Regions from separate parts of the Paenibacillus sp. sgz302164 genome, predicted to be linked through region 3. Evidence: riboswitches for the same ligand, from Rfam matches in the RefSeq annotation. Region 3 holds a riboswitch; each other region holds the start of a gene.

The links. Region 3 has a riboswitch for cyclic di-GMP ahead of AC0LWT_RS18035 (anti-repressor SinI family protein). Riboswitches for the same ligand answer to the same signal wherever they lie in the genome.
Region 1: linked by a shared signal. The riboswitch ahead of AC0LWT_RS36565 (PilZ domain-containing protein) and the one ahead of AC0LWT_RS18035 (anti-repressor SinI family protein) in region 3 are both predicted to bind cyclic di-GMP.
Region 2: linked by a shared signal. The riboswitch ahead of AC0LWT_RS05300 (S-layer homology domain-containing protein) and the one ahead of AC0LWT_RS18035 (anti-repressor SinI family protein) in region 3 are both predicted to bind cyclic di-GMP.
Region 4: linked by a shared signal. The riboswitch ahead of AC0LWT_RS01730 (hypothetical protein) and the one ahead of AC0LWT_RS18035 (anti-repressor SinI family protein) in region 3 are both predicted to bind cyclic di-GMP.

The regions. Positions count from the first base shown of each region.
Region 1 is NZ_JBVYOL010000042.1:13,158-21,128, reverse strand. It holds gene AC0LWT_RS36585 (Ger(x)C family spore germination protein) at 1-924, opposite strand, end outside; gene AC0LWT_RS36580 (Ger(x)C family spore germination protein) at 986-2,101, opposite strand; gene AC0LWT_RS36575 (GerAB/ArcD/ProY family transporter) at 2,098-3,198, opposite strand; gene AC0LWT_RS36570 (spore germination protein) at 3,195-4,736, opposite strand; gene AC0LWT_RS36565 (PilZ domain-containing protein) at 4,906-5,664, opposite strand; cyclic di-GMP riboswitch class I at 5,770-5,857, opposite strand; gene tadA (tRNA adenosine(34) deaminase TadA) at 6,117-6,575, shown strand; tRNA gene AC0LWT_RS36555 (tRNA-Arg) at 6,677-6,751, shown strand; gene AC0LWT_RS36550 (hypothetical protein) at 6,918-7,202, opposite strand; gene AC0LWT_RS36545 (helix-turn-helix domain-containing protein) at 7,373-7,624, shown strand.
Region 2 is NZ_JBVYOL010000002.1:402,725-410,695, forward strand. It holds gene AC0LWT_RS05285 (family 78 glycoside hydrolase catalytic domain) at 1-2,215, opposite strand, end outside; gene AC0LWT_RS05290 (glycoside hydrolase family protein) at 2,237-3,253, opposite strand; gene AC0LWT_RS05295 (SGNH/GDSL hydrolase family protein) at 3,470-4,111, shown strand; cyclic di-GMP riboswitch class I at 4,794-4,905, shown strand; gene AC0LWT_RS05300 (S-layer homology domain-containing protein) at 4,961-6,262, shown strand; gene AC0LWT_RS05305 (DUF5704 domain-containing protein) at 6,509-7,971, shown strand, end outside.
Region 3 is NZ_JBVYOL010000010.1:113,394-121,364, reverse strand. It holds gene AC0LWT_RS18070 (EpsG family protein) at 1-818, shown strand, start outside; gene AC0LWT_RS18065 (sugar transferase) at 855-1,451, shown strand; gene AC0LWT_RS18060 (acetyltransferase) at 1,469-2,116, shown strand; gene AC0LWT_RS18055 (metallophosphoesterase) at 2,109-2,957, shown strand; gene AC0LWT_RS18050 (DegT/DnrJ/EryC1/StrS family aminotransferase) at 3,032-4,156, shown strand; gene AC0LWT_RS18045 (helix-turn-helix domain-containing protein) at 4,196-4,531, shown strand; gene AC0LWT_RS18040 (helix-turn-helix domain-containing protein) at 4,788-5,123, shown strand; cyclic di-GMP riboswitch class II at 5,307-5,390, shown strand; gene AC0LWT_RS18035 (anti-repressor SinI family protein) at 5,444-5,659, shown strand; gene galE (UDP-glucose 4-epimerase GalE) at 5,817-6,830, shown strand; gene AC0LWT_RS18025 (hypothetical protein) at 7,042-7,971, shown strand, end outside.
Region 4 is NZ_JBVYOL010000001.1:392,722-400,692, forward strand. It holds gene AC0LWT_RS01705 (alpha/beta hydrolase family protein) at 83-973, opposite strand; gene AC0LWT_RS01710 (GyrI-like domain-containing protein) at 1,007-1,882, opposite strand; gene AC0LWT_RS01715 (hypothetical protein) at 2,686-2,811, opposite strand; gene gloA2 (SMU1112c/YaeR family gloxylase I-like metalloprotein) at 2,801-3,193, opposite strand; gene AC0LWT_RS01725 (DHH family phosphoesterase) at 3,331-4,245, opposite strand; gene AC0LWT_RS01730 (hypothetical protein) at 4,387-4,692, opposite strand; cyclic di-GMP riboswitch class I at 4,785-4,877, opposite strand; gene AC0LWT_RS01735 (MDR family MFS transporter) at 5,000-6,223, opposite strand; gene AC0LWT_RS01740 (glycine-rich domain-containing protein) at 7,151-7,971, opposite strand, start outside.

The DNA of each region.
Region 1 (7,971 bases), on a different contig from region 3:
GGAAACAATTTGTTCCAGCTCTTTTCCTTTCTCCTGAATATCGTAAGGAAATAATTTCTCCGTTACTCCGATTAACATGTTGACGTTCAAATTGAATTGAAATTTGTCCTGACGGTAGGCAACCTTTGTTTTCGTCTTTACTTTATCGGCGGAAAAACTTAACTTGTCGGTCGCGAACGCATCCGTTGACGTTTCTCCGGGAATCGCCAGCGTCAAGCTGACGGCCTTTTTCGCCCGGTTTTGCAATATTCGCAGCAAGACGGTTTCCGAAGCGTCCAGTGAAGCGACATATTTGCCCTTATGATTCAGAAGCGCCGTTCCGCGAAGCGCAACTTCATTCTTATTCAATTCGATTTTGGCAATGCTAGGAGTTATCCCTTTTTCAAACATTTGCCGGTGCAGCTCTTGCACTGTCGTCTTCACTGTTTCCGAACGGGCGTCCTTCGTGTCGACCATCCCCCGCAGCAGTAAAGGCAGCATCGGCTGATCCTTCGGATTCAAATAAATGATCTCGGAAAGAGGTCCGTCGAAATAAAGGACCCTGTCGGCTACCGTATTTTTCGAATCGCGAAAAAGGACGTCCGTCATCGTGAACCAGTCCTCATGCTTCAGAAGGCGTTTGCCGACAACGAACACCTGGTAGTTCTTGCCTGTGAAAACGCCTGACGAATGGGCGTCCTGCCCGGCTCTCGACTCGCGAAACGTTGGCGCTTTAGCTTTGGTTTCCCGGCTCTTCTTCTTGACATTTTTGCTGAACACCGGAAAAGTCGAGTACATGACAGGATTATTGTCCGGATCGAGGTCCAAGCCGAGCGCAAGGGGGAGATTGGCGTCTTCCATATCCAGACGGTCGGAGCATCCCGGCATCATGACGAAGGCTATGGCAATAGCGATAAGCCTGATATACAGTGAACGCTTGATCATAAGCATCTCCTCCACTCAATCGTTCTTGCGCCCTGTCAATCTCCCTATGCCGTCGCAAACTTCACTTCACGGGCCCCATACTTTCCAAAGTGACTTTCACGGATACATGTACGTCCGCTTGGGCGAACGTTTCTCCCCAATAATCTTCCACTTTCTTGTACTGCTTATATTCAAAAGCTTGTGCGTAGACCCCGAGGCCGAACGGATCGATTTTATACTTTTGTATTTTCCTGATGAGGTTCTCGAATTTCTTTTGCAATTGTTCGGCGATCAACTGCTCCAGTTCGGTTCCCTTTCCTCGCATATCGTAAGGAAATAACCGTTCCGTCAGCGCAATAGGCATTTTAATGCTCAAATCGAAACGAAATTTGTCGTCGCGATAGGAGGTCTTGACCTTCGTTTTTATTCTTTCGGAGCTAAAGCTTAACTTGTCCGAATTAAGCGGACCACGCTTCGGATAGCCGGGAATGGAAAGCGTCAAGCTGACCGTTTTTTTCGCTTCACTTTGTAATATTTGCATGTAAATGGTTTCTTCCGCATCCAGAGAAGCGACATATTTGCCCGTATGATCAAGGAGGGCCGTTCCGCTCAACTTAATCTCATTATCCATCTGAACTTCAGCAATATAGGGAGTCATCCCCTTCTCATATATTTGCCGGTGCAGCCCCTGCATCGTTGTTTTCACCGTCTCCGATCTCGAACTCTTCGTATCGACCATCCCTTTCACTAATACGGGGAGGAACGGCTGGTCTTTCGGACTCATGAAGATGACTTCAGAGAGAGGACCGTCGTACATAACGACTCTGGAGGTTAACGTATTTTTTGCATCGCGAAAGAAGACATCCATAATCTTGAACCAGCCGGGATGCTGCAAGAGGCGTTTGCCGACAAGGATGACAATAAGCTTTCTGCCCTGAAAAATGCCCGGCGTATAGGCATCCAATTCTCCCCTCCCCTGTCTGACCGTCTGCACAGGTACGCCGAGTTCCTTGCTTTTCTTCTTGGCGCTTCTGCTGAACACAGGCATAACCACAAAGTTAACCTCTTTATTATTCTCATCGAGATCATAGCCCCCCAAAAGCGGGATTGCGGCGTCTTCAAGATCCAGTCGGTCGCTACAGCCCGAGACGATGATAGCCATGACGATAGCCAGCATAAAAATCCGCCGTTTGTTCATAAGTTCTTCCTCCACCGGAACCGGTCATGCATCCACATCAAAATGATTAAACAAACGGGAAATATGTATTCCACGACGATCCCGATGTAAAGGAGAAATTGTCCCATCCGGTCGTTTTGATTGAATGTGGGCATGTAGAAAAATGTGCCGACAGCAAGCAGCAAACAAATCACACGCAACTGTCCCCGATGATCCTGCTTGCCGAGCAGCCAGCTCGTGCACACTACGCCCAAGTAAATGGTCGGAATCCATGCCAAGGAAAACACTAACAAATAAAACGCTATAAACAGCACTTCGATCCGTTCTACAAACTTGAATTCAATTATTTTCAATACATTGACCCCAGGCTCGTTGTATCCGGAAATTTCGTCCGGGCTGAAATAAACAAAACAAATGATTGTGACGAACAAATGTATGAACATTGTCATCGTATTTGAGACGACAATGCTCGCGGAAGCCTTTTGCTTATTTTGCAAAAACGGATACAACATAAACGTCGTTGAAAATCCTATGTAAAAATAGAGCGCTTCCGGCACGCCCTTCATAATAGGCATCCACCCTTCCTTCAGCACGGGAAGCAAATGAAGCCAGTGAGCTTCTTTTAGCGGAAACAAATAAATAACCGGTATCCATAGTGAAAGGAGAAATACAATTTCCGCATATCTTCCCACAACCCGAAGTCCCCCACGAACAATCACATACGTAGGGATAACCAGCAGCAGCATAAGGAGAAAGGGCGAAGTTTGCTGCAGCAGCCAGGCCTTCGTCATCAATATCGTGTATATGAGCCCTGTGTATCCGTAGAAAAAGAGATAGATAGCAAACAGGATGGCTCCCGCTCTGCCCGCCCATTTGCCCCAGTATCTGGTCAGCAAATCCAGCAAGGTATCATCGGGATTTTTTTGCATGATCCGGATCATGATCAGACTTGCCGCTATCGTTAAAACCCAACCGAGAATGAGCGAGATCCAGCCGTCCGTACCCGCCTGTTCGGCCATTATTCTGGGCAGCGCTACAAAAAAAACGCTCACTTGCAAACCCGAATTGATAAAAATATACTGCAGGGAGGTAATCGTATGACCCGCATTTTTGTTCATTTATCGTCACCCTTGGGACGGCTGGGGCCTTGCCGCATCGGTTGAACCGGTCTCGCGCTGACAGGACGCCTGTCCATTTTCCATAACGGCAGGCGAACGAACGCGTCCTTCCAATCGACCAGCCGGATTGGCGCGAGCGGAGTGCTGTAAGGAGTTCCGAGCGATTCCAGGGAAATGAGATGCCCTATCATCGTCATCATTCCGATAATTATTCCGACAAAGCCGAACATCGAAGCGGCCACCATCATCGCGAAGCGAATCAGCCGAATGGCGGCGACCATATCGTAGTTGGGCAGGATGAAAGAAGCGATGGCGGTAAAAGAGACGACAATAACCATAATATTGTTGATGAGCCCCGCCTGTACGATTGCCTGGCCGATGACGATGCCTCCGACAATGCCGACCGTTTGCCCGACCGGAGCGGGCAGCCGAATTCCCGCTTCCCGCATCATTTCAAGCGTGAGCTCCATAATGACCGCTTCCACAAAAGGAGGGAACGGTACGCGCCCTCTGAATTCCCCGATCGTGAGCAGCAATTTGATGGGAATGATCTCAAAGTGGTAAGAAATTACAGCTATGTAGAACGCCGGCAAAAAGACGGCGACAAAGAACGCAAAAAGTCTCAGCAGCCGGATAAAAGTAGCGATCGACCATCGTGTGCTGTAATCGTCGACGCTCTGAAAAAACGATGTGAACGAGGCCGGACCGACGAGCACGCTCGGAGAACGGTCTACGACAACGACGAATCTTCCCTGCAAAACTTGCGATGCCGCAGCATCCGGCCGTTCCGTCAAAATAAATTGCGGAAACGGAGAATACGGATTATCCTCGATCAGCTCCGCCAACTCGCCGGTATTGATGATCGTGTCGATATTCAGCATCTGAATCCGGTCTTCCAGCTCCTGCAGCACCTCGGGATGCGCGACATCCTCCAGGTATAGAACGGATACGATAGTATGCCCGCGTTGCCCTACTCTTAATTCCTTTATTTTCAATTCGCGGTTGGGAATGTAGCGCCGGATAAGCGCAACGTTCTGAGTGCTCGTTTCAACAAAGCCTTGATGCGCTCCTTTCAGGGACGCCTCAAGCTGCGGATCTGCAATCGCCCGCTGCGGCCAGCCCTGCGTATCGAGAGAATACGACTCCGCCCGTCCGTCGACAAAAAGTATGCTGCGGCCATGCAGAACTGCGACCTCGATTTGCGCCCACGCCTGCAGCGTAATAACCTGACCGATTGTCAAAATAAAATCGCCGTCCGCATCGTCGCTCCCATCCTCGAATTGAAGCGGGCGGAGCACGTTGTTGTTGATCGAGTTTTTATCCACGAGCCCGCTCAAATAAACAAGCGCGGCTTGCTCTCCCGTGCGCTTGATTGTAAATTGCCGTACGATCAGATCGGGAGTTTGCGTAAACAGGTTATGTAAATCGGCGATATTTTGCGATAGGGACGTACCGATGGAGTCGTTATTTTGCTGACGATTGGACCTCTGCGGGGCTGAATGATACTTTCTCCTGCCGAACAAGTTCGAAAAGCGCATCGCTCATCACCTCATTTTTGATGTCTGCTTCTGCTGTTCCATTGAACGATGGTATCAATTATAACCTTGCGAATTGTCCCTAATCTTATGCATAGCTTGCGCAAATAGATTGACACTAACTTGCTGCGACGAATCGCCAGCGCCGTGTTTGAATAAAAAAAGCCCGCGGTTATTGATGCACCGCAGACCGGATATCCATGACTTTTTTCAATTTGATGTCTTGTTTTTGTACGAAGTAGGCCTCGACCTGATTTTTCAAAATAAAGGCCCGCAGCGCATTCGTTTTATTTTCCGGAATTTCAACGTATCGGACTCCGTAATAAAAAAAGCCTGCACCCAAAGCCTCTCTTCGGACGATTTCGGTTACGCAAGATATGGAAAAACCGAGCAGAAGTTCGATTTCGAGCTGCGCGTTATTTTCCAGACTCATATTTTTATCCGCGTTCATATTGTTTTCAATCACAAATCCTACGCCGCTCAAGCTGATATTTTTGACGCTAAGGCTGATCGGATGCTCGAAACTTTGCTTGTTTCTCTTATTCTTGTCATGCAAACTGTGCAGCAAACCGCCCTGAACGACATCGATTCGCGGGTGCTCCCTCTTCTCCGTAAACTTCTTCCGGTTATCGGGCGGATTAATCACGATGATCGAACCCTCGTCTTTGGCCACGACCGACGTCTCAAAAACGAATAGCCCCGATTTGGAATAAACCGTAATCTTGACCTTGTCCCCAAGTCGGAAAACATCATATTGAGGTAGCTCGATTTCAATAATGTCGCCAAGCACGTACGTTACTATTCCCGTCGCTACAAAATCGCTTTTATCCAGCACCGCTTTGCTGTCAATCAAAATTTCCGCGTCGTTGCCTTCCTTGCTTCCGTAGATTTTGACCAAATCCATCTTTCTCTCCCTATCCGACAGCTTCATGGCATATCCTCCTGTTCTCTACAAACAGATTAGGCTATAAATAAAAAAATAGACTGTCCCTTCCTGTCGGGGCAACCTATTTACCTAAATCAAACAAGCTTGATTTCCGGTAACCAGGCTGTCATGGTTCTTGTAGAACTTTAGACCCTCGGCTTTGCGTCCTTGTCTTTCGGCAAGTTTGCCCTTATCAAATCTGATCTCGTTATGTATGCGATTATACCTATCAGTAGGTTAAAAGACCTAAAATTTTAATTCTAGTATACCTAGTTTAGCCGTCGGATTCAACCGTTTTCGCAGGCAGCTTGATTTCAGAGCGGCGAGTCCCTACAATGAAACTCATATATCCACAAATTTTCAACTTATCCACACACTTGTCCACAGAATGTTAACAACGAATGCTTGTTCGACTTCTATTCACATGTGGATAACATTTTTTAAGCGAGGTGTCCCCTGTGGATGAACATATATATTGGATGCGGGAAGCGATCCATGAAGCTTTGAAAGCCGAAACGATCCGTGAAGTTCCAATCGGCGCTATTGTCGTGCGTGACGGTGAAATTATAGGCCGCGGCTACAACCTGCGCGAAACGTCCCTGGATCCGACCGCTCATGCCGAGATGATCGCGATCCGCCAGGCCAGCGAGCATTTGCAGGCGTGGCGTCTGCTGGACTGCAAGCTCTACGTCACGCTGGAGCCGTGTCCGATGTGCGCGGGAGCCATCGTTCAATCGCGCATTCCGCAAGTGATCTATGGTACCGCAGATCCCAAAGCAGGGTGCGCCGGCACGCTGATGAACCTGCTGCAGGAAGAACGTTTCAATCACCGCGTCGACGTAATCAGCGGCGTGCTGCAGGAAGAATGCGCAGCGCTGCTGACCCAGTTCTTCCGCAAGCTTCGGAACAAGGTTTAGAAGTCTGTTCGATCCGAACCTAGATTCCTAGACCGGCAAGCTGGCAAGGCAAGAGCACGGTTGCATGACGAAAAACTCCGTGTTAAAATAGTCTTTGCTATGCGCCCGTAGCTCAGCAGGATAGAGCGACAGTTTCCTAAACTGTGCGTCGCGGGTTCGAATCCCGCCGTGGCGCGTATAACCCTGCTTTAATCGGGTAGAATCAAACGCAATTTATGCGAACTTCTTACGGTAATAAACGTAGGAAGTTTTTTTATTTATGGACTTATGAGCTGGCTTATTTCGAAGCACAGGTTAACAACGCGCTGGCGCGCATACTCCTCAGTCAGAAAACAGCCACCTTCATACGGCAAAAGCCGCGATTAGTGCATGCAGTTCCGTTGGCGCAGACTGAATGCGGACATACGTTTTCAAATCGATCGGAATCTCAAAGCCGCCTGAGGACGTACGCACGTATGTCCCATCTTCGCGCAACTTTACGCGTGATATCGTAACGATTTCGTCTTCCGGTTCGAGAATCAACGCTACATTCTCTATTAGTAGATACGCATTCCAATCAAAAACTAACATTTCATTAGCAACGTCATCCCGATGTTTCATTCGTACCGTTATCTTGCGAATAGCCATCACCTCCTTTCCGGTCAGGACGCTCGCGTGTAAACTGAGGTTCCGTATGTGAAATGAAATTTATAATATCATTTTGAGTTATTATCTTAAATTGATATTAACCCAATTTGTTAATAACGTCAAGCGTTGTTATTGTGGTAGAATGGAAATTAATAGGAGCGTGGTTTTCGTTGATTCGTTTTAAGCTTTCGGAGATGTTAGATAAACGTGGGATGACCATGTACCAAATAAGCAAACAGACTGGCATTCGACCGAATACTTTGAGCCAGTGGGTTAACAATGAAAAATTACGTGAGGAAGACAAACACGTTAAAGCAGTTAGTGTTGAGGTTCTTAATCTATTATGTAAAACATTAGACTGCACTCCTGCTGAGCTGTTCGAGTACATAGCAGACAACGATCAAAAGACCAAGAAACCATAATAGGGGCAGTGGTAGCCGTTTACGTGCAGACTGAATCGGAATAATCCAATGCGCCTCTGACTTGCAACCCCCTTTACATGCGTTATCGCATATGATATAATGAAACCGTTAGGAGGTGATGTAAATGCTTACCCTTCTGACGGCGATAATCCAGCTATTGGTTGCTCTCGTCAATCTCTACATAGTGCTGGAAAATCACCGAAAAGAAAAAGACTCCAAGCGTCGGAAGCGCTCGAAGTCTCGTAAGTAAATCACCGGAGAGGTTTAAAACCTCTCCCCCTAACAATCATTATACGCGAAAGGAGCCGTGTACTCAATGGCTTACGTCACTTTCGTAATTTCAATTA
Region 2 (7,971 bases), on a different contig from region 3:
CGATTTGGTAGCCGTAGCTGGGATGGCCGGTTTGGCGGGTCATTTCGTAAATGATATCCGAACGGCCGTTTTGCGCCAGCGTGAGGAGCACGTAACGGTGCCCGATGTCGCCTGCGGTCGTATGCCACCCGCGCTGCCGGATATCTTCTATAAGGCGGGAAAGGACGAATTCCTTGTCGAAGGCGTCGGCCAGTCCCAAAACGAGCGGCATCGCGTTGGACGTCTGGCTGCCGGTCGCATACTGCCGCGTATTGCGGTCGAAAAAAGCGGCATTGAACGCCGATTTGATCTGTTCGCGGAGCCGTTCATATTCGGCCGCGTCCTGATGGTTGCCGACGGCCTGTGCGATTTGCGCGAACACATCCGTCATATGGTAAAACATCGCCGTTTCGGTATGCGCAACCGGCGTGTTTTGGACAAAACCGGGAGGATCGTCTCCCGCATCGTACCAATCGCCAAGGCCGCCCGTCACGATCAACCGGTCGGAGCAGGCGGCCACATAATCGACGTAGGCTTTCATCCCGTCGTAGTGCTCCTCCAAAACCCGGCTGTTGCCGTACATGCGCAGCAGGTTCCAGCCTGTAAGCACGTAGGCGGCGCCCCAGGATACGGAATCGCGGAAGCAGCGCCACTTGTCGGAGAAGACGACATATTCCGGCGCCGTCGTCGGCACCATGCCGTCCGGCAGTTGCGCGTCGCGGATGTCTTCCATCGTTTTTACGAACAAAGGCTCGACATCGTAGTTGAAGGCGACGGAAGGGCCCATCAGATGGACTTGCTCCAGCCAGCCGAGCTTTTCCCGATGCGGGCAATCCGTAAAAATGCTTTTCATGTTGCTGAGCACAGCCCGGTTAATGATGTCGTGCGTCCGGTTCAGCATCGCATCCGAGCTGGCGAAGCGGCCGCGAACGTTCGCAGCCGGGTAAATCATCCGGCCTTCGAGTCGGACAAGCAAGGCACCGTCCGCGTCATTGCCGGCACGATCGGCGGGAACCGCGCCTTCGATTTGCACATAGCGGAAGCCGTAGTAGCTGAAGCGGGGCGACCATACTTCCTCCTCGCCGTCTCCGTTCAGGATGTAGGTGAACCGGTACGGGGAGCCGGTCCATTTTTGGTTGGCGGTGCCGTTGTCCTTCAGCAGCTCGGCAGGCGACAAGACGACTTTCGCCCCCTTCGGGCCGCGGACGGCTATTTCCACCCAGCCTGCAAAATTTTGCCCGAAGTCTGCGACGTACACTCCGGGACCCGGCTGCGAGATGCTCGCGGGCAGGAACGTTTCCATTTCCTTCAAGGGGAACGTCGCTTGCGGCTTCAGCTTGCCCGCAGGGGGGGCCGTTTCTTCGGCAGGCTCCCACGCTTCGCCGGAGGCGAAGCCGGGGCGATCCCAGCCCGCTTGCAGGAGCCGCGCGTCGAAATCTTCGCCCCCATACATGCAGGAAAAGACGACCGGCCCCGGCGCGGTGCGCCAGCTTCCATCGCTGGCAATCGTCGAGCTCGTGCCGTCGGTATACGTAATTTCCAATTGGACGATGCATGTGGGCATGCCGAATGAACGCTTGAACTTCGTGTAGCGGCCGCCTGTCACGTTGAAAAATCCGTTCCCCAGCATGACGCCAATCGCATTGGCGCCCTCGTTCAGTGCGCCGGTCACATCGTACACGGAATAAAGGCACGTTTTGTTATAGTCGGTCCATCCCGGCTCCAGCACGCTGTCACCGACTTTATGCCCGTTCAGCCGCAGTTCGTACTGCCCCAAACCGCATATATAGGCTCTGGCCCTCGCCACCGGCTTGTGTACGCGGAATTCGCGCCTGAACAATGGGAGCGGAGCCTGCGCGTTTGCCTGCGGCGCGCTGCTGCGCCCGCCGATCCATCGGGCCGACCAATCGCCCTGGCCGAGCAGCCCCATTTCCCACCAGGATACGGGGCTTTCGGTCATTCGGCCGCCGCTGTCCCAAACCTGAATCCTCCAATAGTAGCGGTTTCGGGATTGGAGGGGAGCGCCGTCGTAGACGATGTGCACGTTGTTTCTGCTTAAGCGTTTGCCGCTGTCCCATACGCTGCCGCCTGCGCTGTCCGTTACGATGATCCGGTAAGCGCTTTGCATTTGCAGGCGTTCGGCCGCCGGCGGGAAGCTCCAGCCGAAAGCCGGGCGGCCGACGCCGACTCCGAGCGGGCAGCGCTTGCTTTCCACATACATTTCATCCACTTGCATCGGTTCCGGTCTCCTTTACAATCACGATGATGTGCCGAAAATCGGCTGTGAAGCGGCGACGCTGATTGTCCTGAACTCTTTGCCGTAGTTTTTGGTCGGATCGCTCTCCCGGTACGGCCGGCAGGAGCAGTAAAAATGATAAAGCACGCCTTGGTGCGTGATGACGGACGGCTTATGGGCAAAAATGGAGTCAATGCTGCCCTCTTCTCCGACCCGGATAATCGGTTCGGGGTATTTGTCCCAATGCAGCAAATCGCCGGAAAGAGCAATGCCTTCCTGCGCCTGCTTGTAATTGTAGCCGAAGTAATACATGACCCACAGGCCGCGGTCGGGGTCGTGCAGCACGCACGGATCGCTGGCGAAGCCGCAGTCCCATTCGTCCGGAGTCACGGGCAGTACAGGATTGCGCTCGTATCTTTGCCATTGCTGCAAGTCCCGGGAGAAGGCGACTCCCGTCTGTTCGATCCATCTGCCTTTATTTTTGTTTTTGGCGTTATAGAACAAATAAAATGTGCCCTCATGCTCAATCAGACATTCTTTATAGAGCCCGCCTTTTTCCCAATCTGCGCCTTCCTCGGGGGTCAAAATCGGATCCGGGCATTTGTGCCACTCCAGCAGCCGCTCGTCCTCCGTCCAGGCAATTCCGATTTTCGCCGAGCCCTCTTCGTACCCGGTTTCGGGATAGGCGTGGTAGACGAGCCAGTATTTGTCGTTCCATTTTTTCAGAACGGGAGGGGCATCGATGCGATTCTCTTTCAAAATCCACGTCCCGGCTATATTGACGGAATCCCAGGCCCCATGCTCGTTGCGCTGTAAAATGACGCTCAGATGCTCCCAGTCGAGCAGGTTTTTGCTGACGGCCAAAGCCGTCTGGTAGCCGATGCCGTCGAATCCGACATACATCATGTAAAACATATCGTTATGCTGAAAAACGAAGGGACAATCCACGGCTCGTTCATCGAAATGGCCGGGTTTACCGGAGCCGGCAAGAACCGGCGCGCCCAATTTGTAAGGCGTCATATAGGGCTGGATTTGCAATGCGGCACGCTCCTTTATTTTCGCTGGCTTTTATCGCGGATATTGCCATTTTCAGCTTACAATTAACCGCTTTCATGCTGTGGGGGGGATTGTATCCGATATATAGGTCGATGCTACCTTCGGCCGCCGGCCGCATTGACTTGGCAGACAACCCGGCGTAGGATGAGGGGGTAAAAAGCCGCCCGTTTGCCGGCGGCAACATGAGGAGGCGTTACCGTGCCGTTTAAAGCCAAGGACAAGATCGTGTTTATCGGCGACAGCATCACTGACAAAGGAAGAAAAAAAGATCCCCTGAAGCTCGGGTCGGGCTATGTTCGCCTGATTCACGATTACTTGACGGCGGCGTACCCGAATCTTTCGCTGAAAATCATAAATGAAGGCGTTTCCGGCAACCGCGTGACCGACCTGGAAAAACGCTGGACGCTCGATGTGCTCGATCACCGGCCGCAGTGGGTATCGGTTTCGATCGGCATCAACGACGTGTGGCGGCAATTGGACTCACCGGATGAGGAGCAGGTGTACCCCGACAAATTCGAAGCGGTATACCGTCACTTGCTGGAACAAACGAAGCAAATACCCGGCTGCCGCCCGATCCTCATGCAGCCTACGGTGATCAAGGAGTACCCGGATGCGACGGGAAACGTGCTGCTGCGCCCTTACGTGGACATCGTCAACCGGCTCGCCGGACAGTTCGACGCGATCCTGGTGCCCACGCATCAAGCGTTTATCGATTTTATCGCGAGTGAAACAGGCAAAGATTCGACTACCGACGGCGTACATATGAACCCGCTCGGGGACATGCTGATGGCCGTGACATGGCTGAAGGCCGTTATGGTGCCTTTTCCCGGAAACAAGTGATTCCGGGAGATTGTGGAATGGTCGGCCGGCTGCCGTCATGCGGTGCAACGCCGCGCGCTGGAAGCTGCGCGGTTTGGGTGGCGTTTGCTGGGGCAGCCAGGGGGGAGCTGATTTGGGGCGCGGTCATTCATGAAGCGGCTGGGTGTTGGCATTGGCACGGCATAGGCGTAGGCACAGCATCGGCATAGGCACAGGCAGCCCGAAAACCTGCAAAAGTGCAGGATTTTTCCATGAAAGTGGCTCGTTTTGGCGAAAAGCCTGCGATTATACAGGAATTTTCGCTTAAACGAGCCTGAGGTCCACGTGTTCGATGAAAAGCCTGCACATTTGCAGGAATTGTTTCATTGCCAGCCTATCAACGAGCAAAAACCTGCACTTTTGCAGGTTTTCTTTGTGTTGCTAGGCAGATGTGCCGCCGGTTCTAGCACGCCAGACCGAAAAGCTGCGTACCATCTTACGACGATGGGGGTGGCTTTTTATTTTGGGCGTGTCGATGAATCTTTTTTTGAAGGTAGCGATCACCTAAAAGCTGTAAAGCTAATTAGCGGGGGGTGTAAAACAAACGCGTTGAGCGCAAGGTATAATTTTTTTTGTGGAAATATGTTAGTTTATGGGTTAATATGGAACTCATATTAAATCTAATGTACTATTTTTATAGTTTTAAATACCTAAGAACCAAGTGGAATTGAAAAGGCAAACCTGTTCGAAAGACAGGGACGCAAAGCCACGGGCCTACTTCTACGGGGTACAAGTCGCTAGACTTCCCTCGGGGAAACGGCAGCCGGGCCGCCAAAGGCAGTTGGTTTTTTATTTTGGGAAAAGTAATTTTTTTACTATGGAGGCATAAAAATGAGAGCCCATTTGATTACATCACTGGCAGTTGTTGCACTACTGGGAAGTTCAATTCCGGATGTCAAAGCTGATTCAACCGCCGCTACGCCAGGCACGAAAACAACAAATGCCACCGGTACGGCTTCTACAGGCAGCTTCAGCGACACAAAAGGGCATTGGGCGGAGACGACCATCGCCGGCGCGGTACAAAAAGGATATGTCGACGGATACCAGGACCACTCCTTCAAACCGAATGCAAAAGTGACGCGCGCCGAGTTTATCAAACTGGTCGATACCGCGCTTCATATTCCAATCTCAGGGGTAACCGAAGGTAATGACTGGTACTTGCCTTACGTTAACGCGGCGACCAACGCGGGGATTTATAAGCGGAGCGATTTTACGAGCGGGGATTGGAACACGCCGATGACGCGTCAAGAAATGGCCAGAACGGCTGTTAGGGCCGCAACCGCCGACAAGAACATTGATGACACGAAGTGGATGTATCTAGCGACCAAAGCCGGTCTGATTACCGATCTAGATGATAGGGGTACGCTCGGGGAAGACCAACCGACGACACGGGCTCAGGCGGTAACGACAATTGAACGCATTTTGACTGTTAAGGGAGGTCATTCGCTGGCCGTCGATGAAAAAGCCGTTGCCAGTGCGGAGCAATCCACGAATGCCCCCAAAGATCCTTGGGGACGCGCGATTCGCACAACAAATCTGCCGTCGAATAGCGGTGATTTCCCTTACATCCTACAGGATATTCCCAATGAAATGTACGAACATAAACATCCGTTTCAGACGGATTTGACCCGTTTTACTGCAAAGGAAATCATCCATGATTCCAGATATTACTCTAGGGATACAGTCGATCGATGGGTTAAACTCGTATCACAGTTTGGCAATCAGATACTGAATGTGGATTACGAGACAATAGACCAAAACTGGGTGGATGCTTTCGTACAAACCGTTAATATTCCGAAGCACGTCAGTGGTGATGCCCAAAAGTATGTCGAGTGGGTGAAGCAAAATCACATTCGAATTGAAGGCACTGTGACACCAGAACCTTCTATCGTTTTTTTCGGCGATAATAAGCATTGGGTACGAAGTATGTTTCGGTTTAGAGTAACCAGTTTTGATGAAAACAAAAATTTGTTTGTCGATATATGGGGGCCGAAAAATATTGAAAAAGACGTGTGGTATATTGGTTATACAGATGTGGCCATTGCGTCAGAAAATTTTGCTTCGCAACTTGCAGAAAAGAAAATAACATCTGATGCTGCATTCTTTGCTTATAAAACCTATCATGCAGAGTAGAAGGCAAATAACCTATGAAAAGAACTACAAAAAAATACATCAATTGTATTTCTTACGGCACTGTTACTAGTGCTTTTGCCATCTTTGTGGACGTATGCCTACCCAGTGTCAATTTATTTGGAGGAAAGTTCACATGATGTAACAATTGACATTACTTCAACTGCTGCCACAACCGGTATTCGGTACCGAATTGTCGGGTGGATGATTCATAGTGCTCCGGCATGTTCAAGTGGCAATTGCAAGCCGATGGATCTAACCGGTACTGTAGTTTATAACAATGCGGCGAATATAACTCAATTTCCGAATACGCCAATCCCTGGCGAACCGGTAAGAACTACCTTTAAATTTGACGGAGCTACGGTCGATCGGGATTTTTTTGACAGCTTTGACTCTGTCCTGCAGCCGGGGCAACCCATCTATTTCAGCGCAATCATGGAATCGTTCAATGCGTCCGACGGGAGCACAAGGCGTGGACCTTTTTATACACTTCAAGAAATTAAACGTGCGGAACCATGGGCCCACCCGGATGATCTTGATGATTATTATGATATACCTGCATCGTATACGCCTTATGAACCTTTAACCGTAGAAAGATATCTGGTTTCAGCAGACGGAACCACGAGAACGCTCATTGATATAGTGAAGACCGAAAATGTGTACCGTTATTTGGAAAGTGTGACTTACAACCTTCCTCCTGTTTATGATCACAATGGACAAACGGTCCCGATTTCAAAATCATATATTTACCCCACGATGGATCCGAGCGACATCAAGTTTCCGCAAGTGATAGGGGATGCTCACTTAACAAACCGAAATATAACGATGAATATCGGCGGTACCACCATTGTTGCCGAATACCGACCGGCGGCAGCCGGTCTAACGGTAAACGTTCCTGCAGGCTGCTTAAGTCCCGGTATGAACGCAACCAAACAATTGACGGCGACTTTAACAAAACCGGACGGGACGACTCAAAATGTTTCCAGCAGCCCGAACACGACATGGTCAAGCTCGAATCCGGCAGCAGCTTCCGTGAACTCAAGCGGATTGGTCACGGCAAGCTCGGCCGGCAGCGCTACGATCACAGCGCGCTATGTCGATCCAGCGGCAGGCATCAATCAAACGGGTACCGCATCGGTGACGGTATCCAGCAGCTGCGGGTCTCCACCCAGGTGCACCCGGCAAATCGGCCCCCCGGCCAAAGGAACGATTAATCAGGACGCCGTCATGAACCCTGCGGCCAGCGGCGTGCTGCGCGCGGATATGCGGGATGCGGAGAGATTCGATGTGCTAAAAGGCATCCCGACTTCAGAAAGCCTCTATGCGAACGTATTGGGGCTGGAGTATTTATTTCAAAATCAATTCGCGAATATGACCGGCGAAGTATCGTATGCGGTTGAAGTTACCAAAACATACGTCTGGACGGAGGGCGGCGGGGAAGGGGTGCCACCGGCCCCTATGAAGGAAACCGTAAACCAAACTATGATCGTCAAACGGCCATATAGTTACTGGCAGATCGACAATTTAGAAGTCTACGGATTAGAGAAGTCCACGATCACGAATTATGCGCTCGGCGGCTATCCCGATGATACGGTTCAGTTGGACCCTCATGGTTATACGGCGCCAACGCTGCAATCGGATAATAACGATGATGTAAAGGCTCATGTTCTCCCCGCTACTTGCAGCGGGGTCAATCTGGGGACAGGCGGTGG
Region 3 (7,971 bases):
TTAATTTATTTCAGATGCTGCTGCAGCAAATATCGCTTGATCCGCAGCTCCTGATCTTCGTAGTAGCCTTATTAACAAATGTATGTATTCTGATTGTTCTATATAAATATGCGAGATTGTTTGAACTGAGTGTCTTTCTATACATTACAAGCGGAATGTTCCTGGTTTCCATGAACGGCATCAGGCAGTTTCTTGCAGCTGCCCTGCTCTTTGCGGCAACCAAATATATATTGGACGGAAATTGGAAAAAGTATATGGCCGTCGTTCTTTTGGCGGCGACTATTCATCAATCCGCGCTTATTCTCGTGCCCATTTATTTTATTGTCAGGCGAAAAGCGTGGACGTACCAAACTTACATATTCCTGGCGATAGCGGTCATATTCGTGCTTGGCTTCGGCCAATTTTCACAAGCTCTGTTCACGGTGATCCAGGATACGAAATACAGCGAATACCAAAATCTCGAAACGCATGGCGCCAATTTTTTGCGGGTTGTTGTGACGGCTGCGCCGCTGGTCCTTGCTTTTATCGGAAGAGATAAGCTGAGGAGCATTTTTCCGCAAAGCGATATCATCGTCAATATGTGCTTGCTGAATGTTGTCGTTATGCTTATCGCGACGCAGCAGTGGATATTTGCGAGATTCAGCATCTATTTCGGCTTGTACAGTCTTATTCTGATCCCTTGGGTCGTGAAGGTGTTCGTCACGAGACATCAGAAATTTATTTATTATCTGATCATGGTTTTTTATTTCCTTTACTACTATTACGAGAGCGTCATCAGCCTGAATATTTATTATGGCAGCAAATACTTGTACTTGTAATATGATGTGCCGCTCAGAAGCAAAGGAGTTGATAAGATGAAAAGGCTGTTCGATTTATTGGTTTCCTTCACGATGCTTTTGCTGCTGTCTCCATTGATCGCCGTATTGTTTGTCCTGGTCAGAAACAAATTAGGTACGCCGGTTCTATTTAAGCAGGAGCGTCCCGGTTTACACGGCAAGCCGTTTTACTTATATAAATTTCGTTCTATGACGGATGCGCGAGACAGCGAAGGGAACTTGCTGCCCGATGCAGTGAGGCTAACCCATTTCGGCAAAATTTTGCGAAAATTTAGTCTGGATGAATTGCCGCAGCTGGTCAACGTGATCAAAGGCGATTTGAGCCTGGTCGGCCCAAGGCCGTTGTTGATGGACTATTTGCCGCTCTATACCGAGGAACAGGCCAAACGGCATTTGGTCAGGCCGGGGATCACGGGCTGGGCTCAGGTTAACGGCAGGAATGCGATTTCATGGGAAGACAAATTCAAGCTGGATGTATGGTACGTAGAGAATCGAAGCTTTGCCCTGGATTTGAAAATCATGATGTTAACTTTCTATAAAGTGTTTAAATCCGAAGGAGTCAGTCAAGATAATCATGTCACCATGGAGAAATTCAGGGGGACGAAGCTCTCTTAGCGAAGGGTGTGGTTGAGCTGGACATCGCAGTGGTCGGTGCGGGAGGGCACGGCAAAGTTATTCGCGATATGATACTTGCGAGAGAGGGCTATACCATAAGAGCCTTCCTTGATGATAAATATGATGATTTATCGCTGCAAGACGGCGTGTTCAAAGGTCCTGTCTCTGCAGCGCAGCAGGTGATGGGCAAACTGGAAGAACTGAAGTTCATTATCGCTATCGGAAATAATAGAATTAGACAAGCGGTTGTTTCGCGACTGAATGTAGCGGATGCATATTACCTGACCCTTGTCCATAAGACAGCGGTGATCAGCCCGAGCGCTCAAATCGGCCAAGGAACGGTAGTTATGGCGAATGCGGTTATTCAGGCCGATGCTGTAATCGGACGCCATGCCATCATCAATACGGCTGCTGTCATCGAGCATGACAACCGCATCGGGGATTATGCTCATATTGCACCCGGCGCAACATTGACCGGCGATGTGAAGGTAGCGGAAGGGGCTATGATAGGCGCGGGAGCAACCGTCATTCCGGGAATGACGGTCGGGGAATGGTCCGTGATTGGGGCAGGCGCTACTGTCATTCGTCCGGTACCGCCGCACAGCACCGCCGTGGGAACTCCCGCGAAGGTGATCAGCAAGATGCCGGAGCCCGCACATGACTGAGCCAAAGAAGATATCCCGGCGAAGTTTTTTGAAAAAAGCGGGATTGATTTTGCTCGGATCAGGCGTAGTGGGAACCGCGGATGCCATCGGGGAGCGATTCTGGTATCAGATACGCAAGGTGGATCTCAAGATCGGCAAGCTGCCCGAAGCCTTCAAGGGTTGGAAAATCGTTCAATTCAGCGATACGCATTTCGGCTTTCATTACGATGGCGAATCGTTCCGCCGGGTCGTGCGGATGATCAACGATTTACAGCCTGACATTCTGTTTTTTACAGGTGATTTATTGGATCGTGGGTGGCTGGAAACGCCGTCGCCGTCGGTGCTGCCCTTGCTCCAGGAACTGCGCGCGCCGCGCGGCGGAAAGTGGGCTGTCCTCGGGAACCACGATTATGCAGCGAGGGATCAAGCCGTTCAGATGCTGCAAAACTCGAATTTTCGCGTGTTGATCAATGCGCACGGCTATATCGAAGAAAATGGGCAGCGCTTATGTATCGCAGGTGTGGATGAATATATGTTCGGCCACTTCGATATCGAGAAGACGCTGCAAGGGAAGTCGGAACAAGATTGCGTTTTGCTGCTGGCACATGAGCCTGATCTTGCGGATATTTGTTCCGGTTTCGGTGTGAACGCCCAATTCTCGGGACACTCGCATGGCGGCCAAATTCGCAAGCCGTTCTCCAAGCCATTTTTTACCCCGGAACTTGGACAAAAATATGTAGACGGATTGTACGCCATTGGAGACAGGCGGATGCCTTTATACGTGAACCGCGGGATCGGCACCAGCTTTTTACCGATCCGCATGTTTTGCAGACCGGAAATTACTATATTTCATATATCTTAATTCAACATTCTGGAAGGAAAGGTGCGTTGCAAGTGACATCGGAGAAAAAAAGAATCTATTTATCGGCTCCGCATATGAGCGGCCAGGAACAAACATACATAGCCCAAGCCTTCGAAACGAACTGGATTGCTCCGCTAGGACCGCATGTCGATGCTTTTGAGAGCGAGCTTGCCGCCTATGTCGGAATGAACGGCGCAGCTGCCGTAAGCTCTGGAACAGCGGCCATTCATCTTGCTTTGCGGTTGCTGGGCGTGGAGCAGGGCGACAAAGTGTTTTGCTCGAGCTTGACATTCGTAGCCAGCGCCAACCCGATTGTTTACCAGGGGGCCGTGCCCGTCTTTATCGATTCGGAGCCTGAGACCTGGAACATGTCGCCTGATGCATTGGAACGCGCGTTAGCGGATGCGGACCGTGAGGGAGAGCTGCCCAAGGCCATTATCGTGGTGAATTTATACGGACAAAGCGCGAAAATGGACGAGATCCTTGCATTATGCAATCGATACGATATTCCCGTGATCGAAGACGCAGCGGAGTCGCTAGGATCAACGTATAAAGGGCAAGCGAGCGGATCTTTCGGCAAGTACGGCATCTATTCCTTTAACGGGAACAAAATTATTACGACGTCCGGCGGAGGCATGCTTGTTTCCAATGATCTGGATGATTTGCAAAAAGCGCGTTTCTTGGCCACTCAAGCCAGGGATGCGGCCGCGCATTACCAGCATTCGGAGCTTGGCTTTAATTATCGCATGAGCAACGTATTGGCAGGGATTGGGCGCGCGCAATTGGGCGTACTGGATGAGCGGGTGAGTGCTCGAAGAGCCATTTTCGAAAAGTACCGGCAGGGCCTATCCGGCATCCCGGGCATACAATTTATGCCTGAATTGGAGAACACAAGGTCGAACCGATGGCTTACCGTGATCACCCTGGATGAGGAACAACATGGCGTAAGCGTCAAATCCATACTCGAAGCAATGACAGCAGAAAACATCGAAGCCCGTCCGGTTTGGAAACCGCTTCATCTGCAGCCTCTTTTTGGGGGAGCGGAATATTACCGGCATGCGGAGAACGAAAGTGTTTCCGAGAAATTGTTTAACACCGGCTTATGCTTGCCATCAGGATCCGGGATGATGGAAGAGGAGCAGACGAGAGTTATCGATTGCATGAAAAGCACATTACGGCACAAAGCGGCTGTCAGATAGCATGGAATATATTACATCGTTAAAAAAAGGAAGATCTTGATGATAGGAACTCGAGTACAGCAGCTTCGCAAGGAAAAGGGATTGTCTCTGTCCGAGCTGGCAGAGCGGGCCGGCGTGGCCAAATCATATATAAGCAATTTGGAACGTGATGTTCAAAAGAACCCGTCGATACAATTTCTCGAGAAAATCGCCTCCGTTCTGAAGGTGCCTGTAGACAGGTTTCTTGATCAAGAAGCTCCGGAAACGAATGTCGCAGAACTGGATCAGGAATGGTATCAGCTTATTAAAGAAGCTATGTCATCCGGTATTAACAAGCACCAGTTTAAAGAATTCCTTGAGTTTAACAAATGGCGTTTGACGAACCCCGGCGAGTGAACGGCGGCGCTGAGAGTCCGGCGGGCGAAGTTTGTTTTGTGCAACCCGCCGGACACCGGGGGTAGGCCTTCGAAATGCATCTCCTTAAATGGCAAATAGAAGTTTAACCGCTTTTATTTCTCCATTTTTGTGCAGATGCATTTTTTCTTTTCTGAAAATTGTATGCGGTTGGAAAATATAGCGATAGTCTGGGCAGGGGTACTTTGCTATAATATGCGTAAACATGGTGAATAAAGCAAAAAGGAAGATGATAAGTGTGATTGGTAAAAGGATTCAAAGATTACGGCTGGAAAAAAAACTCAGCTTATCTGAGCTTGCTGCCAAGGCTGAAGTCGCCAAATCTTATTTAAGCAATATGGAAAGAGATATTCAGAAAAATCCGTCCATTCAATTTTTGGAAAAAATTGCGGTTGCGCTTGACGTGCCGCTCGACTTGATCCTGCACGGAGAACAGCCGAAAGTGCAAGAAGAACTGGACAGCCAGTGGCAGGATTTGGTCAAAGAGGCGATGGATTCGGGAGTAACGAAGGAGCAGTTTCGCGAATTTTTGGAATTCAGCAAATGGAAGAAAAACCAGGAAAACAACAAGTGAGCATCCTACTAATTACTTATCTATTGCGGATACATTAGTATCATTTTCCTAAAAAATAATGACCTAGCAGTTTTTTTTCAAATTTTTTGGTGGAATTTAGGAGAAGGTCGTTGTATAATAGGCTTAGGTTGATGAGAAATGTTTCAGTCTTAGGCCTTGAGATCTATTCCGCAATTGGATAATTAATTATGGGAATACTTTGATACATGCGCCGTATGTGGGCACCTGGAGCATGTGGAGTTAGTGGTGCAACCGACCCAATCTATTAAACCGTTAATAGATGGTTTTTTGCAAACAAACTTCACATTGGAGGTAATAGTATGTCTAAAGTATTTGTGCAATTGGGTATGGAACGCAATCCCTTGGATTCAGACTGGGTAGAAATGATTCGCGAGGCTCGCAGCTTGGGGTTAACAATTGGTGAAGTGCAAGCTTATTTAGGGTCATTCGCACAGTTGGACAGAGGGTTAACCAAATATACGAACATCAACGCCGGGGCTGCCAATAATGACCTGTCCGGCAAAGTCGTTGTGTAATCATGCATTTGTTACCGGAGCGCACTGATCCTTTTCCTTGAGAAGGGTGGGGCGTTTTTTTGGTATTTGCTAAAATGGCATAAATCCATTAAGTTGGAAAAAGGCTGCATGCAGATGCGCCGGCGCAATGAAATCGTAAATTGGAGGAACGGAAATCATGTCCATTCTAGTAACTGGCGGAGCAGGTTATATTGGCAGCCATACCTGTGTCGAACTGCTTGACAAGGGTTATGAGATCGTCGTTGTCGACAATCTGATGAACAGCAAGCCGGAGGCGCTTGAGCGGGTCCGTGAGCTGACGGGGAAGGATTTTGCATTTTATCAATTGGATTTGCTCGACTTTGCGGGGCTGGAACAGGTGTTTCGCGAGCATTCGATCGAAGCGGTGATCCATTTTGCAGGGTTAAAGGCAGTGGGGGAATCGGTCTCTTTTCCTTTATCTTACTACCACAACAATATTACCGGCACATTAATTCTGTGCAATGTCATGCAAAAATACGATGTCCGCAAATTGGTGTTCAGCTCTTCGGCAACTGTCTACGGGGTGCCTGAGCAGGTGCCGATTCATGAACATTTTCCGCTCGACGCGACGAATCCATACGGTCAAACAAAGCTTATGATCGAGCGGATTTTGCAGGACTTGTACATCTCGGATCACAGCTGGAGCATATCGCTGCTGCGGTATTTTAATCCGGTCGGAGCGCACCCCAGCGGACGAATCGGGGAAGATCCGAACGGCGTGCCGAACAATCTGATGCCGTATGTGAGCCAAGTGGCTATCGGCAAACTGGAAAAGCTGCGGGTATACGGGAACGATTATCCGACCGTAGACGGAACCGGAGTCAGGGATTATATTCACGTCAGCGATCTGGCCAAAGGGCATTTAAAAGCATTGGAACAACTGCTGTCCAGGAGCGGGATCGAAGCGTATAATCTCGGTACCGGCCGGGGTTACAGCGTGCTTGAAATGGTCGAAGCCTTTCAAAAAGCTTCCGGAAAAGTAATATCGTACAGCATCGAGGAGCGCAGGCCGGGGGATGTGGCTACGTGCTATGCGGACACAACGAAAGCGCGCGAGCAATTAGGCTGGGTTGCCGAGAAAGGCGTTGAAGACATGTGCGCAGACGCCTGGCGCTGGCAATTCAACAACCCTAACGGATATGAAAAATAAACAGGCTGGTGTTGTTCCCTGACAGCAGCCGGACTTTGCCAAACTGCAGACAACTGCAGTTTTTTTGCGTTTCATGCGACGGCAGCCGGACTCAGGAAACCCTCAGGCAACGCTCATGGTTTATTAAGTCGGCGCTCAGGGGGGATTCAGGAAAGGGGCCTATACTTGGTCTTGTAAACAACAAAAACATTCGAAAAGGTGGAATAACAATATGAAAACTATTAGCAAAAAAATTCTCGCAGGTACGATTGCAGCATCTTTTGTTCTTGGAACAGGTTTTGTCGGAGCGCTACATAATCAGGCGTATGCCGGTACAGTGAGCGGCTCGACCGTTCAAAAATCGGACGGCTTCAAAGACCGCGGCGGCCGCCAAGGAGGTTTCTACGGAGGCAGCATCGTCAAGGAAGCGGCAGCTGTGCTGGGCGTAGACGAGAGCACGCTTCAGGCGTCGCTGAAAGAAGGCAAGACGCTGCTTGAAGTCGCGCAAGCGGCCGGCTTGACGGAGGACGATTTCCTGGCGAAGCTGGTTGCCGCCGAAACGACGGCGATCAACGAGAAGGTGACGGCCGGCAAGCTGACGCAAGAGCAGGCCGACAAGCTGATAACGGATCTTTCGACTCGTTTGAAACAGCAAATTGAGAACAAAGGCTTCGGCAACAAAGGCGAAGGATTCCGCGGCGGTGAGCAGGGCGGACGCGGCGGCTTCCAAGGCGGCAAGCTCGACGAAACGGCGGCAACCGTGCTGGGCGTAGACGTGAGCACGATCCAGGCATCGCTGAAAGAAGGCAAGACGCTACTGGAAATCGCGCAAGCGGCCGGCTTGACGGAGAATGATTTCCTGGCCAAGCTGACTGACGCTCAGAAAACGGCAATCGCTGCCCAAGTTACGGCAGGCACGATCACGCAAGCGGAAGCGGACAAAATCACCGCGGATCTTGCGACCCGCCTGAAACAGCATATCGAGAACGCAAGACCTGAAGGCGGACAAGAAAACGGAGGCGAGGGTCATCGTGGCGGCGGCTTCGGCGGCGGTTTCCTGGGGAACTCCGAGGCGCTGACGACGATTCTGGGCATCACGCAGGATGAGCTGAAAACCGAGCTGGATTCCGGCAAGACGATCGTTGAAATTGCAGCGGCCAAA
Region 4 (7,971 bases), on a different contig from region 3:
ACATTCCCCAGTTTGCGTAACGATTAGTTAATCGAACTCTCAGTTAACATTTGATTTCGACGGAAAGTGATTGTTCCTAATGTTAAGTCAACAGAAACTCTACTACTTCAGCCTTCAGCGTTTCGTGAAATTGCACGCGATCAAAGCCGGGAGGGTCTTGCGAGGGGGGAAAGGCTGGTGAAATCATCTCAGCTGGGAAAGGAGTCAGGAAGGAATAATGTCCGGCATTCTCCACCGTCCGATAGCGAATCATTTGCGGTTCAGCAACACCATTCATGATGATCTGCGCGTGAAAAGGAAGTGCGTAAGGGTCTCGCTCGGCATCCAACATGAGAATGGGGAGCCGAACGTTGTTTAATGCTCCCTCATTACGGAACCAAACGGACGCCGGGGCTAGCAAAATCAGGGACCGGATGCGTGAATCATGAGGGATATCGATCTGCTGCGGCTTCCCATCCGGGCTCTCAGTAGGGAAGGAGGTCGGGATACCGCCAGCTGCTGCAAGCGCGGTGTAGCCCCCCATGGAATGCCCGATGACCGAATAGCCTCCCGGCTGTAGAAGACCCTTAAACCTCTCATCTTCAAAAAACCAGTCGGCTGCCATGCGAAGGTGCCGGGGGCGATAGGTGAGGTTTTGGACAGTACCTTCCAAACTATTATCATTGCGGTTATTAAATGGATGTTCGAGAAGGCCAACGATAAAGCCGCTGCGCGCCAAATGCCGAGCGAGCGACCGGTACACAAGCGGTGAACCGCCTGTACCGTGTGAAATGAGGACTAGTCTAAACTTTCCCTCCAGCGGCGCTGCGTCTCTGGCCACCTCCAACGAGTACGGCCCTAACCTATCAGTCTGTTCCGGTGCATCTGTCGGATACATCACGATCATGGGAACGGTCACCTTCAATGCGTTGTCGGTAATTTGTACCTCACAGCAACCTGCATATCCTTCAACAATGTCTTCTATTTTGTTCATCTTGATTTCTTCCTCTCCTTGAGCTACATACTCCTAATATGGCGAGCCTACGGGAATATAGATGTCTAATACCGAATCCTCGTTCATCGGTCCTAGATATCGATGGTCGTAACGCACAAACTCCGGGTAATTCGTACGAACGCTGCCTGAATGGGGTAACCAGGTTTCATAAATGTACTGGAACGTATCGTTGAGTCTCGATAATGTCCCCTTATGAGTAAAAACCGCATAAGTTACAGCTGGGAGCAGCTTAGCGACCATTCCCAAGGGAACTACACTCTCCTCGCTAGCCACCTCGACACAAGCGATATACGTGACTTCCCATTGCCTACCTGTAAGTTCAATGACCGCATAAAATATGTCTTCCGTATCCGGCTTTCGCTCAATTTCAAACAAACGCTGCCTAAAGCTCCGCCATAGCTTTCCGACTTCGTCCGAATTGACACCCGGTATCGACATGCCGACCAGATGCAGCTTATTCAGGCAGACAATAGCTGGCACGAGGGAGACGCTCTCATTCAAATGCTGTAGCCCCACTTCATCCAAAGGAAGCTTCTCCATTGCCCGGAACAGCGTGTCCTTCATGTCCCTTTGCTTTCGAAATTGTCCGGGCGAGATGGAGAACATTTTCCCAAAGGCTCGGGCGAAGGATTCCTGAGACTCGAACCGGTACAGGATGGCAATATCTATGATCCTTTGGTTGGTATAAAATAAATCGTATGCTGCTTGTGTCAATCTCCGCTTGCGTATGTACTCCGAGACGGAGTTTCTCGTAACCGATAGGAAGATCCGGTGAAAATGGTACGGCGAATAGCCCGCAGCCTCCATAACCTTGGTGCTTAATCTCTCATCGGTCAGATGATCCTCAATATAGGTAATGGCCTTGATTACCAAATCCTTGTAATTCACTTTAATGCCTCCATATCGATATACTCACTTTACGACAGATGGAACGCTCTGTTTTGATATTTTTTGCGGAATTTCACTTTACTCAACAGCTAACATTACTTTCCAAGCGCAGATAGTTTCCTGATCAGCCACACTCTTCGGTTCGCCAAAAGAGCGATCTCTGGAAATTGCTCAGTCTCGCTGGTTTTAAACAAATCTGCCCGTCCCTCGGTTAATGATGCATCGTTAGTCTAAGACTTTATTTTCCTGGTCTACATCTTTATTTTCTTAGTCTACAACTTTATTTTTCAGTCTAATACTTTATTTTCTTTCTACACCTGCGCGATTTTTCGCCGTCCGAATGAGCGCAGAGCAGAACTCGCCGGACCGGTGCACGATGGTTCACATTCCAGCCGTTCGTTAACTGGAGTTGCTGCTGTAAAAACTGCAAATGTGCAGGTTTTTTCGGCGAAAACCGCCAGTTTTGGAGAAAAACCTGCAAATGTGCAGGAATTATCCGCTCTGAGAGGGCTCAACCCGCAACGGTGGCGGAAAAAACTGCAGATTTGCAGGAATTACACGTGGGCAGCATATTTAGCAGCAAAAAGATGCACTTTTGCAGGTTTTCTCCGCACATTGCCAATGATGCTCGAACTCTGACAGCCGAGTCTTCCTTTTTAGCTCCGATGCATCGATTTTCATCCTCTTGTCCACGGGGATGCCTCACGTTCCGCCCCGCTCCCGCGAGTCTGCAAAAAAATCCCGCGACGACCTGTCCAGGAAGCTGCATGCGGCAGCTTTTGGCGCAAATCGACGGGGATTTTTTATTTTAGCCACCACCAAATCAGCAAACCCCACACCAGCGCCGACAGCAGCACGCTCCACAAGCAGCCTTTGGCAAAGCTCAGCTTGGATTTGTGCTCCGTTTCCCGATTCGGATTATTCGGCATATTCGACGAGCTCCAACGGCAGGCCATCCGGATCTGCAAAGAACGTGAATTTGTTTCCCGTAATCGGATCGATGCGGACCGGTTCTACTGAAATGCCTTTGCTTTCAAGCTCTTCGACGCTCTGGGCCATGTCGGCTACGGCGAATGCAAGATGTCTGAGTCCGCGCGCTTCCGGGCGGTTGACGCGTTCCGGCGGATCGGGAAAAGAAAACAGTTCGATCTGCCCGTCATCACCGATCTGCAAATCGAGCTTGTAAGACTTTCTCTCCTCACGATAAGATTCGTGAATGATCTTGAGCCCAAGCAGCTCGACATAAAAACGTTTCGATGTTTCATAATTCGAGCAAATGACCGCTACATGATGAATTCGCTGCAAATTCACGTCCTATCCCTCCGTTTTCTCTATTTATCTACACCTATCTCCTATTATCATAACGTCAGCGCATTCACCTGCGCAATAACATCACTGAAAAAAGCCGCTCTCCGGGATTTCCCCTTCCTGCGGCTGCAAGTTAATTCTTAACCGTCATTTCTCATCGTGGCGATAATTTGCTCCAGCACCTCGTTCGCGTTTTCGTAAGGAACTTGGCACGTCCCCGCCACATGATGCCCGCCACCGCCGTTTTTGAGCATGAGCGTGCCTATATTCGTTTGCGAAGTGCGGTTGACGATGCTGTGCCCGCAGGCGATTACGCAGTTTTGTTTGTTGCGCCCGTCGACGACCCAGATTGAAATATTTTGCTCCGGATAGAGCGCATAGACCATGAAGCGGTTGCCTGGATAAATCGTTTCCACGTCTCTGAGATCCGTTACGATGACATTGCCCTCCGTACGCGTGTACTTGCCGAGCATTTCGCGGTATAAAGCATCAAGCTCAAAATAACGGTTAACCCGCTCTTTGACATCAGGCAGTTCCATGATTTCATGGACAGACATCGTTGCGCAGTGCTCCACGAGGTCCTCCATCAACTGGTAGTTGCTGATCCGGTAATCGCGGTAGCGTCCGAGCCCGGTGCGGGCATCCATAATGAACGAAAGAAGATCCCAGCCCTGCGGCTTCAAAATATCCTCTTGGCTGAACTGGGCGGAATCCGCTTTGTCCACGCCTTTCATAATATCGTCGATATTGCCGAAAACGGCTTTGCCCCCGTAGTAGTCGTATACGACTCTGGCCGCGCTCGGCGCGATCCGCGTCTCTCCCTCGAACTCGACCCTCTTCCCCATCCGCTCCAACTCGCTGGAATGATGATCGAACCAAAGGCCGCAACCCGGCACATAAGGAACGTTCGCCAAAATATCGTTAGACGTCACTTCGATCAGGCCGTCCTGCACATCTTTGGGATGTACGAATTTCATTTCGTCTACCATGTTCAATTTTTTGAACAGCATCGCGCAAACAAGCCCGTCAAAATCCGAACGAGTGATCAACCTCATGTTATGTATCCTCCAATTAGTCCTGCAGAACTACTTTATTTTCCATCTATTATAGCGTCACTGTCAACAAGTGACAACGATTTTTGACAAATCCAACAAATCTTTAGAATGCCCCGCAGGCAAAAGAAAAGAACGGTAAGCCTAAACAGGCTGAACCGTCCTCATTTTGAATGTTAGACATTGGAATAGTCTGGAAAGGAACGCTTCCACTTGAGATAACGGCGGAAATTTTACGGAAAGCTTTACTTCGCCCTTCCAGTAAAAGATCAAAATGCTGCTGCTCCGGCCGTGAAACATTTCTATATCCCAGCAAGTTTCTTTCAGCGCGTATTCTTCACGGTTAATCATCAACTTCGGTCCATCCGAGGATGGTACCAGACGGGCAACATGGTTACCACACAGCGAAGTAATTACTTCTTCTTCATTTTGCATCCATTCAGGCTGCATGCTGCTGGATCCTCCCTTTGTTTTATTGTTTCATAAGCAAAACCCCACCTACGTCTGAAAAGGAGGGGGGAACTGTTATCGTCGCCCTGACTTTCGGCTGCTGGCTGGCATCGTGTCCCCTGACGAACAAGGAAGCCCCTGTAGCTTTGCGTCGCTGGCTTTCGCCAGGTTTGCCATTATCGAGCCATATCGAAAGCTGTCAAATCATCGCTTTTTACTACTATCAAGGATAAGGTATGTTTTGGCGAATTCGAATACTCTGTTATACCTATTTTACAATATTATATTAGGTAATTAGAACCATTTTTCAAAGTTGTTCTTTTTTAGACACATTCCCGACCCGGTGAAAGCGCTGAGATCCGCGCGTATAAAACAAATTTCCGCCTATTGTCACGACAGCCATAACGAGGAACAATACGTGCCCTCCGTAATAAACCAGCAGCAATCCGCCCACCCACGGCCCTATAAAATGGCCCAAATTCGTAAACGTCTGCGCGCCGAAATACGTTCCTTTCATATGCTCGGGAGCCAGCTTATCGATTAGCAGGCTGGCGGCGGGATAGTTCAAAATTTCCCCCATCGTAAAAACGACCATGGAGACGACCAGAAGAAAAGTCGTATGCGACAAGGCAAAGCCGACATCTCCGAGCGCGAACATGACGTTGCCAACCGTTACCGCCATAAGCGGGCTGTATTTTTCCGCCCAGCGGGTCAGCGGAATCTGCATCGCGATCACCGCTATCGCGTTCACGCTCATGAGCAGCGCGAACATTTGCACGCCGTCGGCGAAGCTTTTTTGCATATACTGGGACAGCGTCACCATCACCTGCGAATAGCCGATTGCTCCGATAATCCCGCCGATCGTGTAGTATCTGAAAGAAATGTCGCTGCGGATAACGGTCCAGGCCGAGGCGAAAGTCACCGGGGCTTTCTTCTCCCCTTCAATTTGCTTGATGCCGAAAACCGACAGCAGCACGCACAAAGTCACCAGGTAAATAAAATAAACGATGCCCGTAAGAAGAAAAGGCAGCGAACCGTCCAGCGTCGCGAAATACGCCCCCAGCAAAGGACCCACGGCTACGCCGACGTTAATCGCCATGTAGCGCATGGAAAAAACTTTGAACCTTTTGTCCGGTTCCGTGAGGTCGGCCATTAAAGCCTGCGATACGGGCTCATAAAAGGAGCGGCATAAGCCGTTGACCATGTTCAGCAGCATGAACAGCAGCGGCAGCTTGACGAAGGCAAAGCCCGTAAAGACGACGGCCCAGCCCAAAAGCGCCGCAAGCATAATCACTCTGCGCCCGAATCTGTCGGAAAGCGCGCCTCCGATGAACCCCCCCGCCGTCCCCGCCAGTGAACCCATGCCGATGACGACGCCGATCGCCACCTCGCTCATGGAAGTATGCTTGGCCAAATATATCGCCAAAAACGGCAGGCTCATCGAAGACGCCGCCCGGGCCATGACGGTTCCAAGAATCAAAGTATGTACAATAGGATGATAAGATGCAAAGAAACTTCGCAGCCGATTCATGGAAGATGACTCCTGTTCTCACAATTATTAACCACAGGTCAACAAACCCTAAAATCCTATTATACACAAAATTAGCAATCGTGCATCTCTTTTATATGAAAAAAACCTTCCCCATTTTCATAGGAAAAGTGTACTTACGCCGCCGAAAACCGGACGGTCCCGCATATGCAGATGCACCAAAGTAACTCCCGACTAACTAGCGTTGCACTATTTTCATCTTCATAGGTTCCGCCGCCCAGCGTCATGGAGGGGCTTTTGCAGGGATGTTTCGCTGCAAGCGTATCTGCGGCTGCCCAGAAACCCGCACACCGGAGTCCGTCGCATAATCTCGCCCGGGTGCGCGAAGAAAACCTGCAAAAGTACATCTTTTGCCCGGTTGATACGCTGACCGCGAAATATTCCTGCAAATGTGCAGGCTTTTCGCCGTGAACATGGGCTCAGATTCATTTTCGTCGAAAATTCCTGCACAATCGCAGGCTTTTCGCCAAAATGAACCCGTTGCATAGAAAAAACCTGCACTTTCGCAGGTTTTCTCCCTGGCAAGCCGCCTCCCCCCCAATTCAGTAGCGCTCCCCCTTGCAGAAGAGGCGTGGGTTGGGGAAGAGCGGCTGTCGCACCTCGCGCAGCTCCCAGCGCGAGGTGTTGCGCTGCATGTCGGCGGTCCGTCGACCAAATGCTCCCCTCGGTTCCCCCTAACCCATCACTTTATCGACAATCCGACTATTGCAGGTTTCCACGCGTTCACGTTTTCTACGCGCTAATAGGGATGCGCCTCTCCAATGTACGTTTTTCTCATTAGCCTGACTTTTGCACATTTTCTCCGCGTCGGCTGTCGGATGCACTGCCTAATCAGGCTAGTTTTACGGCAGTCTCTCCAGCTTCGCAAGAGGCTTTGTCGTCACCGGACAGTCCCGGCCGATGCCGGCTTCAACTCGAACCGCAACCTGAACCGCAGCTGGAGCCCGACGAACAGCCGGATGAACTGCAGCTGCTGGAGCTGCAGCCGCTTGAGCCGCTGCCGCTATCACTGGAGCAGCTTGTCGAACCGCCGCAGCCGGAGGCCGAGCAGTTGCTTTGCCGGCGGGCGGACTCCTCTTCCGCGGGCAGCACGGCGTTCATGCCGCTGCTGTAATTCGCCGCATCGGCTATGGAGAAAAAAACCATCGCCGCCGCGACATGCAGCATGCTGCCTGAAACCGCCGAAGATCGGGACCAGCCCGTATCTTCGAAGGAACGGCTGTCGGCGGAGCGTTCCGCCTCGGCGACAGCCTGCTTGACCAGGAAGCGGATCGCGTCCGCGATTTCCGGGTCCTGGTCCGCTTTGCCGGTATCGAACCAAAGCGCAGCGATCTCTTCCTCGCTGCGGGAACGCAGCAGGTCCGTCCGTTCCCGGTCCAGCGGATACCGGAAAAAGCCGTTCCAGCATGCCGCACTGCTCGGAGCAAATTCGAACAAATGCGCGTACACCCAGTCGAACCAGGCTCGTTCTCCCGGCATTTCCCTCGGCTCCCGCTCGGGGGAATGATGGATGACCCCGCCGGCGAACTGCTCGCCGAACCGTTGGTACTCTCTTGTAAACATCAGCATTTCGTGCCATATGTCATCAATTTCACTGCTGAACATCGGCGTTCGCTGCAAAATTAAATTCATCAAAAAAAATCGTTTCAACTCAAACCATTTGCAGGCAAATTCATCATCGCTCATTTGCGGATATTCGGATTGTACCCGATATTTGATCCGTTCCGTAA